Regions from separate parts of the Paraliobacillus sediminis genome, predicted to be linked through region 2. Evidence: riboswitches for the same ligand, from Rfam matches in the RefSeq annotation. Region 2 holds a riboswitch; the other holds the start of a gene.
The links. A riboswitch is a leader RNA that binds a small molecule or an ion and turns the genes downstream of it on or off. The one in region 2 is predicted to bind S-adenosylmethionine.

Region 1 (4,500 bases), 700 kb from region 2:
GAAAGGAGATTACAACTATATGAGTTTCGAGAAGAGACAAATGCAAGTAATACAATTAGCTGCTGAAAAAGCACTAGAATTACCACCTATTAAAAATAATTACTGGTTTTTAGACGATATCCGTGATAACTTCTATTATGCGATGCACTTATATACCGCATCACAAGATAATCGAATTTCACTTACTGCAGACAAAAAAATTGCTAAGGAACGAGCAGAGGATATTTTATTTCACAGTATAAAACTTCAAGATCAAAATGAGCATAGTGAATACTTTGGACATTGGCCACTCAACCTTGATCCAAACCCTGAATTAGCGGAACCTAACACACTTCCTGTTGAATTTTTTGGTGGATTACTTTTACATTTTTATAACAAACATTCTGATTCACTTTCTAGTAATCTATTAACTGAAATGGAAACTGCGATGTTTTCGATATATAAAAGTGATCTTTTAAATCAAAACCCTGAGCAATTCATACACCATGAAACGAAAATATTTGTTTTACAATTAATGTATGGCAAACATTTTAACGATACAGCAATGCTTTGCACTGGGTACAGTAATATAAAAGCAGTATTATCACATAGTAAAGAAAACGGTTTGAGAGAGTACGGTAGTCTTCCTTGGTTGTGGCATTGGATTCAATCAGTTGATTTTGCCAGAAATCATATGACAGACGAAACGATTAAACAAACACTAACAGAACTATTAGACTTTTTGTGGAAAGAACGAGCAACTTTTTACTTAAAAGGGGCTTGGATTGGTTCTCATTCACGTTCTTTACCACATGATATTCCAAAGTACTCCAATACACTAAATGATTATATTCAATTTGGAGATTTACCTAAGCCCAATATCATTACCCGCTTAGAAGGAGCTGGATTTATTTCTTATCAAGCACCTGATTCCATTCGCCAATTAAGCATAGATCACAGCATTCCTATCGAAGTAAAAAAGAAGGTTAACGTCTGTTTTGAAGAGTCAGAAAATCCGTTTGATGCCTTGCACCATTACGCTTATATTACAGATTCTTATGCTGTTGGTGGATTGTGGGAACGTACCAACGAATATTTAAATGAACAGCATCGCTGGGGGGTCTCTCTACCAGTTCAAAATAACCTTTCGATAAATCAACTTTATTTCTTTCATCCAGGCGAGGGGTATCAAGAAGGTGATGCGCGGCATCAAAGTCCCAATAGTCAGGTAATCTATCATAAAAATGTGGTCGGGTCTTTATATCATCAACTTAATGAAACTAATTACCCATTTATTATTGGGTTCTTACCTAAAGCAAAATGGGTGCGTATAAAGAAAAATATATGTGCTGATATTGAGGACGTTTATATCTCGATTTATCTTCACCAACCGTATTCCATCACTGACAAAGATGACCTTATTTTCGTCAAAAGTTACGGCAATCAACATGCGGTTGTTGTGGAAATTCTCGCTAAAAAGGAAGCTGAAAACTTTTCTATTATGAATTTTAACCAATTCCAGAATCATATCAAAGCACAAGAAACTGTTGTCGAAACTAGCGATGATTCCATTTCTATAATGTACAAGTCACTACATGAAGATATTATTAAACTAGCATATTCCAAGTCTAGAAAGTTAGAGCAAATCATCAACGGGCATTCTGTTCGTTTTACAGATTACACAATATAAGGTCCTATGGTAGCTTTTAAACGATCGATGAGATTTCAACGTAGAATAGATAAAACTGTAATGATGTGTTTTTATGATCAATTCAATGATATTTATAATTACAAACGACTTTTATTTAGCGAATAAATAGTTTGAATATTTTCATTATAGCTGTTGACATTTTTTAGAATGTAACTTACTATAACAGGGAACATAAAACTAAATAGTTAGTCTTCTTATCAAGAGAGGTGGAGGGAACGGCCCTTTGATACCTCGGCAGCTTACTTTTTACATAAAAGTACTGTGCCAATTCCGTCAGACGTATGTTTGAAAGATAAGAAGAGTAAGGCTGTCATTATAGAAAACAATTATAATACTGCCCCTCTTCTTAATTGAAGGGGGGTTTTTTGACGTAATAAACTAAAAAAGGAGGTTTGATCGATTGGATTTATTAACCGCACTGAAGGAAAAGATTCTAATTGCTGATGGTGCTATGGGTACCTTGTTATACTCACATGGTGTTGATCGTTGTTTTGAAGAATTAAATTTAACCCATCCAGAAGAAATTTATCATACACATAAGGCGTATGTAGAAGCTGGAGCTAATGTTATCCAAACAAATACGTACAGTGCAAATTATATTAAACTGGCACGTTATGGATTGGAAGATAAGGTAAAAGAAATTAACACGCAAGCAGTAAAAATAGCTAAAAGAGCTGCAAATAAGGATACATTTGTTGTTGGAACAATTGGCGGTATTCGCGGAAGTCAAAAAAACCTTGGTTCAATAGAGGAAATCAAGCGCATTTTTCGTGAACAGCTTTATTGTCTTTTATTAGAAGGTGTAGATGGGCTTCTTTTAGAAACGTATTATAGCCTTGAAGAATTAAAAACCGTTTTAGTCATTGCTAGAGAAGCAACTGATCTTCCGATTATTACGAACATTTCCATGCATGAAATTGGTCTATTAGAAAATGGCACACCGTTAAATGACGCGTTAACACAATTAGACGATGCTGGTGCAGATATCATTGGTGTGAATTGCCGATTAGGTCCACACTATATGATTGAATCTTTAAAAACAGTTGACTTACCAAAGACGGCTTATCTTTCCGCTTATCCTAATGCGAGTCTACCAGCATACAGTGATGGGAAGTTAATCTATAACAATAACCCTGACTATTTTGAACGATGTGCTAGAGAATTTCGTAATCAAGGTGTGCGATTAATTGGCGGTTGTTGTGGTACCACACCCGAACACATTAAGGCACTAGTAAAAGGTATCGAAGGTCTCACACCTTTAGTAGAAAAGAATGACGTTAAGCACCATCAGATTGTAGAAGTAAAAGAATCAGCTACTAGAAAAAAATTGGATCTAGCTCAAATTGTCGAACGTAGACATTCTATTATTGTCGAATTAGACCCACCAAGGAATTTACAAACGAAAGAATATTTAGCAGGTGTGCAAGCATTAAAAGATGTTGGCATTGACGCAATAACAATGGCTGATAATTCGTTAGCCACACCACGGATTAGTAATCTAGCAATGGCAACACTAATAAAACAGAAAAAAATACCTATGACAACACTTCTTCATCTAACTTGTCGTGACCGCAATTTAATCGGCTTACAGTCTCATTTAATGGGGTTACACACACTGGGTATTCATGAGATTTTAGCTATTACCGGGGATCCAACTAAAATAGGTGGTTTTCCAGGTGCATCGTCTGTATTTGACGCAACATCCTTTGAATTGATTAGGCTAATCAAACAATGTAATGAAGGTATTTCATTTTCAGGCAAGTCATTAAATGAAAAAACATCTTTTCAAATCGCAGCAGCTTTTAACCCCAATGTTCATCATCTTGATAAAGCAGTGCGCAGGTTAGAGAAAAAAATTGATTGCGGCGCAGATTATTTTCTGACCCAACCAATTTATCAACCCGAACAGATTGAGGCGCTTAAACAGGCAACAGAACATATAAGTAAGCCAATCTATGTCGGCATTATGCCATTAACATCCTCACGAAATGCAGAATTTCTACATCACGAAGTACCAGGTATGAAACTAACAGATGACGTCCGTCAACGAATGAAGGCAACAGGAGAGAATAGAATACTAGCAGAACAAGAAGGCATGTCGATAGCAAAAGAATTAATTGATGTCGCTTTTGAACATTTTAATGGCATCTATTTGGTAACACCCTTTATGCGCTATGACATCACAGTCGAACTATCAAAATATATCAAACAAAAAGTGGCAAATGTACAAAAATTAATTCTATAATACGAGTTTAAATTTAAATGGAGGTTTATAGATGACAAAAGTAATTAGTTCCAATCTAGGTTATCCGCGAATCGGTGAAAAAAGAGAATGGAAACAAGCGCTTGAGCAATATTGGGAAGGGAAAATCGAAGAAAAAGAATTACTTTTAATAACGAAAGTAATAAGGCTAAATAACCTTAAAAAGCAACAAGAAAAAGGTATTGATCTAATTCCAGTTGGTGATTTTTCATTATATGATCATGTATTAGATACTTCCGTTATGTTTGGTGTCATACCAGAACGTTTTGATTATGATGGTGGTACGGTAGGATTAGATACTTATTTTGGAATAGCACGTGGAACAAAAAACGCGGTTGCTTCGGAAATGACAAAATGGTTTAACACGAATTACCATTACATCGTGCCAGAGTTAGAAAATGTCCAACCGAGTGTGACAGAAAATCGTCTTCTTTCTTTCTATCAAGAAGCAAAAGATGAACTCGGTATTGATGGGAAGCCTGTTATTCTAGGTCCTATTACGTATCTGAAGTTAGCGAAACTCCAGGATGATGTACAATTCGAAAAA
Region 2 (4,500 bases):
GTGGCTAGTGCACGAGCTGTAAAGGCATGTCACGAAATTATTCCTGATGCAATGATTGGCTGTATGTTGGCGCGTATGGAGGTATATCCAGAAACGTGTAATCCAGATGATGTTTTAGCGGCATTAGAAGAAGATCAAAAAAATCTATTCTTTACGGATGTTCAAGTACGTGGTTATTATCCGAGTTTTATGTTGAACTATTTTGAGGAAAATAATATCACTATTGAAATGCATCCAGGAGACGAAGAAATACTATTACAGCATACGGTAGACTTTTTATCCTTTAGCTACTATATGACAATGGTTGCAAGCGGAGCACCAGATAAAGAGAAAGAAAAGGGGAACTTCTTTAGTGGCGTTAAAAATCCTTACTTAGAAGCATCGGATTGGGGATGGCAAATTGATCCTAAAGGTTTACGTCTTACATTGAAAAAGCTATATGACCGTTATCAAGTACCATTATTTATTGTTGAGAATGGACTAGGAGCTTATGATAAAGTAGAAGAAGATGGCTCTATTAATGACGATTATCGGATAGAGTATTTGCGTGCCCATATTGAACAGATGGGGATAGCGATAAAAGAAGGTGTTGACGTGATTGGTTATACAAGCTGGGGTTGTATCGATCTAATTGCTGCAAGTACGTCAGAAATGTCTAAACGTTATGGTTTTATCTATGTAGATCAAGACGATTACGGTAATGGTACATTAGAAAGAAAGCGAAAAAAATCATTTAATTGGTATAAAGAAGTAATTGCAACAAATGGTGATAGTTTATAAGATGAAATGCCGTCTTTAATTCCAGGGTTTTGAGACATATTTAGTTAAGAGCAACAAGGCCAGTGTATCGGGCAATGTTGCTCATTTTTTTGTATTAGAATCAATTCCATTATGCGCCAGCGGTTTTAATAAGAAAAAGTGCCTTCCTAAATCTTTTATAACGGGCAGTCAACTATAATAAGTTTGGGTAGGATACTCCCAAAAGGAAGAAAAGAACCGTTCCCCTGCATCTATTGAATTTTGTTTCAGATGGAGGTATGATTCTAGTTATTGAAATTATTATGACATAGAGGGATAACATTGAAGGAGGTCAAATAATATGGATTATGAGGTTATAATCGTAGGTGCAGGCTCGATGGGAATGGCTGCAGGCTATTACTTAGCAAAACAAGGGAAACGTGTGTTATTAATTGATTCTCATAACCCCCCTCATGCAGATGGATCGCATCACGGGGATACTAGAATCATACGGCATGCCTATGGCGAAGGGGAAAGCTATGTGGAAATGGCATTACGTGCGCAGGAACTATGGAATGATCTTCAAGAACAGGCAGACGAGCAAATTTTTATTCCAACGGGTGTTATTAATATTGCAAAACCTGATTCTCCATTTATGAAAAACGTAATTAATAGTGCGGAAAACTACTCACTTAATGTAGAACATTTAACTGCTGAGGAAATTAATCAAAGGTGGCCTGGTTTTGACGTGCCTGAAGGTTATATGGGTTGTTATGAAGTAGATTCAGGTGTATTAATGAGCGAAAATTGTATTAGAACTTTTAGGAACCAAGCGGAAGCGCATGGTGCTGTACTTAAGGTCAACGCGCCTGTAACGGCTATCTCTATTTTTGGAAATAGTGTAGAGGTGAAAACAGCAGAAGAAACTTTTACCGCAGAATCGCTAATCTTGGCTCCAGGTGCTGGTACAAGAAAGCTACTTCCACTAATCGGTTTGGATCTACCATTAGAAGAGCAAAGAAATACGTTTTCTTGGTTTCAAACAGAGGAAAGTATGTATCATTCTAATATGTTTCCGGCCTTTTCTTTTGAGTTACCTAATGAAACCTATTATGGATTTCCAAGCATAGCGCAGACAGGAGTTAAAATTGGCCGACATGATGGAGGGATTCCACGAGATATGGACAAAGCCATTGATCCATTTGGTACACAGGAACAAGATGAACAAGATGTTAGTAGTTTTGCTAAAAGTTGTATGCCTAAACTTGGCCAACACAAAATGGGAAAAGCATGCACATACACGAACACACCAGATTCAGATTTTATAATTGATCGGCATCCAAATCATGACCATGTGGTGATTGCCTGTGGTTTCTCTGGACATGGATTTAAATTTAGTAGTGTGATCGGAGAAATTCTAAGTCAATTATTGACGGGGAATAAGGAGTCAGCATTAGATATTAGTCCATTTTCGATAAAAAGATTTTCTGAATCATAGACTTTATAAACTTTGTATTCTGAAAGCTTTGTCGCATTTTGTTGACAATTATGTGAACAGTAGTTATTATTGATTAAACTAATGGATTTACTAATTAAATATTGCTTATCAAGAGAGATGGAGGGACAAGGCCCGATGACATCCAGCAACCTTCTTTAGAGAAAGGTGCTACATCCTACAGGAGATTATTCTGGAAGATAAGGTTTTTTAGATACAAGAACCTCTTTCGATAGAATTAGGTTCTTTTTTGTCTACAGAGTTAAAAATAGAATGAAAATAACTTGACCAGAAGCGTCTTTGAGCGTGCAAAAGGAGTAGAGATTCATGTTAGTGCTGGAAGGAATTCGGAAGGTTTATGGCGAGGGTGGCAATAACCCAGTTGAGGCTTTAAAGGAGATTAACCTTGAAGTGAAAAAGGGAGAAATCTTCGGTGTAGTTGGCTACAGCGGCGCAGGTAAAAGTTCCTTAATTCGTTGTGTGAATTTATTAGAAAAGCCGACCTCCGGTAAAGTTTTTGTGAACGGAAAAGATTTAACAAAACTAGACGCAAAGCAGTTAAGAGCTGAACGAAAGAAAATAGGGATGATATTTCAACAGTTTAATCTCCTACATTCGAAAACCGCTTTTGGAAATGTGGCAATGCCACTTATTTTAGAAGGGTATTCAAAAGATAAAATCGAAGAAAAGGTACTGCAACTTCTTTCTTTTGTTGGTTTAGGGGACAAGGTGGATCATTATCCTGAGCAGCTTTCTGGCGGACAAAAGCAAAGAGTTGGTATTGCAAGAGCACTTGCTACAGATCCACATGTCTTGTTATGTGATGAGGCTACTTCTGCGCTTGATCCAGATACAACAAATGCGGTATTGGAAGTGTTAAAGCAGGTCCGTGATGAGCTAGGTATTACGATTTTACTAATTACACACGAGATGAATGTAATTAGAGATATTTGTGATCGAGTCGCGGTCCTAGATGGTGGCATGATTGTCGAACAGGATACGACAATCAACTTGTTTACAGAACCGCAAACATCAATTGCAAGGAGCTTTGTTCGAACAGTGTTAAATGATGCACTACCTGAAGCAACATTGAAAAAAGTACTTGAAAAAGATGCGTCCCATTCTGTCTACAGAATTCTTTACAAAGGAGAGTCTGCTAATGATCCACTTCTCTCTGATGTTGCCAAGAAATTCCCGGTAGATATTAATGTTATCTATGGAACAATTACAGAGATCCAGCAACAGCCTTTTGGTAATATTATTGTCGAATTCAATGGTGAGCCAAATGAGATTAAAAACGTGGTTAACTATATCAAAAGGAAGCAGGTAACGATCAAGGAGGTGGTATCAGATGCAGTTTGATTGGGCATGGTTTTGGCCAGAACTATTCGGTTCATTAAACGAAACATTATACATGATTATTGTCGCTTTCTTTATTTCAATTTTAATTGGTATCCCACTTGGAATCATTTTAGTTATAACGAGAGAACGAGGCATTCTAGAAAATAAAGCAGTGTTTAACGTGTTGAATGTTATTGTGAATGTACTTAGATCCATTCCATTTATAATTCTAATTGTTGCAATTCTACCGCTTACCAGACTCATTGTAGGTACATCGATTGGTACAACTGCTGCGATTGTTCCGCTAGTATTTTATACGGCACCGTATATCGGAAGGTTGGTAGAAAACTCCTTACTAGAGGTTAGTCCAGGTACAATTGAACTAGCTGAGGCAATGGGAGCAACACCTTGGCAAATCATTTGGAGATTTCTTTTACCAGAAGCATTAGGTTCGTTAATTTTATCGCTGACTATTGCAATCATCGGTTTAATAGGTGCTACTGCTATGGCTGGTGCTGTAGGTGCAGGTGGTATTGGTGATTTGGCCATTTCTTATGGTTATAATCAATTCCAGACAGAGGTTATGATCATTACTGTTATTATATTAGTAATTATGGTTCAATTTATTCAATCATTAGGAAATTACTTAGCTAAGAGAATTAGAAGATCATAGGTTGAGGATGTATTTAATCCCTTACTATATAAAATAACTACAAGAAGGAGTTTACAAAATGAAGAAAATTTTATTTACGCTTACTGGACTATTACTTTTATTTATAGCAGGTTGTGGATCAGACAACGACACTGTTAAAGTTGGGACGACAACAGCCGAAACACCAACATGGGAGCTAGTGAAGGAACTAGCAAGTGAAGAAGGCGTAGAGATCGAAATTATTCAATTCAGTGATTATGTACAACCGAACATT

Region 1: linked by a shared signal. The riboswitch ahead of D2K60_RS03805 (bifunctional homocysteine S-methyltransferase/methylenetetrahydrofolate reductase) and the one ahead of D2K60_RS00835 (methionine ABC transporter ATP-binding protein) in region 2 are both predicted to bind S-adenosylmethionine.

The regions. Positions count from the first base shown of each region.
Region 1 is NZ_QJSI01000001.1:878,689-883,188, reverse strand. Features, by position in the region: gene D2K60_RS03810 (hypothetical protein) at 20-1,669, shown strand; SAM riboswitch class I at 1,882-1,989, shown strand; gene D2K60_RS03805 (bifunctional homocysteine S-methyltransferase/methylenetetrahydrofolate reductase) at 2,091-3,935, shown strand; gene metE (5-methyltetrahydropteroyltriglutamate--homocysteine S-methyltransferase) at 3,967-4,500, shown strand, end outside.
Region 2 is NZ_QJSI01000001.1:178,750-183,249, forward strand. Features, by position in the region: gene D2K60_RS00825 (glycoside hydrolase family 1 protein) at 1-780, shown strand, start outside; gene solA (N-methyl-L-tryptophan oxidase) at 1,100-2,236, shown strand; SAM riboswitch class I at 2,339-2,440, shown strand; gene D2K60_RS00835 (methionine ABC transporter ATP-binding protein) at 2,561-3,595, shown strand; gene D2K60_RS00840 (methionine ABC transporter permease) at 3,585-4,247, shown strand; gene D2K60_RS00845 (MetQ/NlpA family ABC transporter substrate-binding protein) at 4,306-4,500, shown strand, end outside.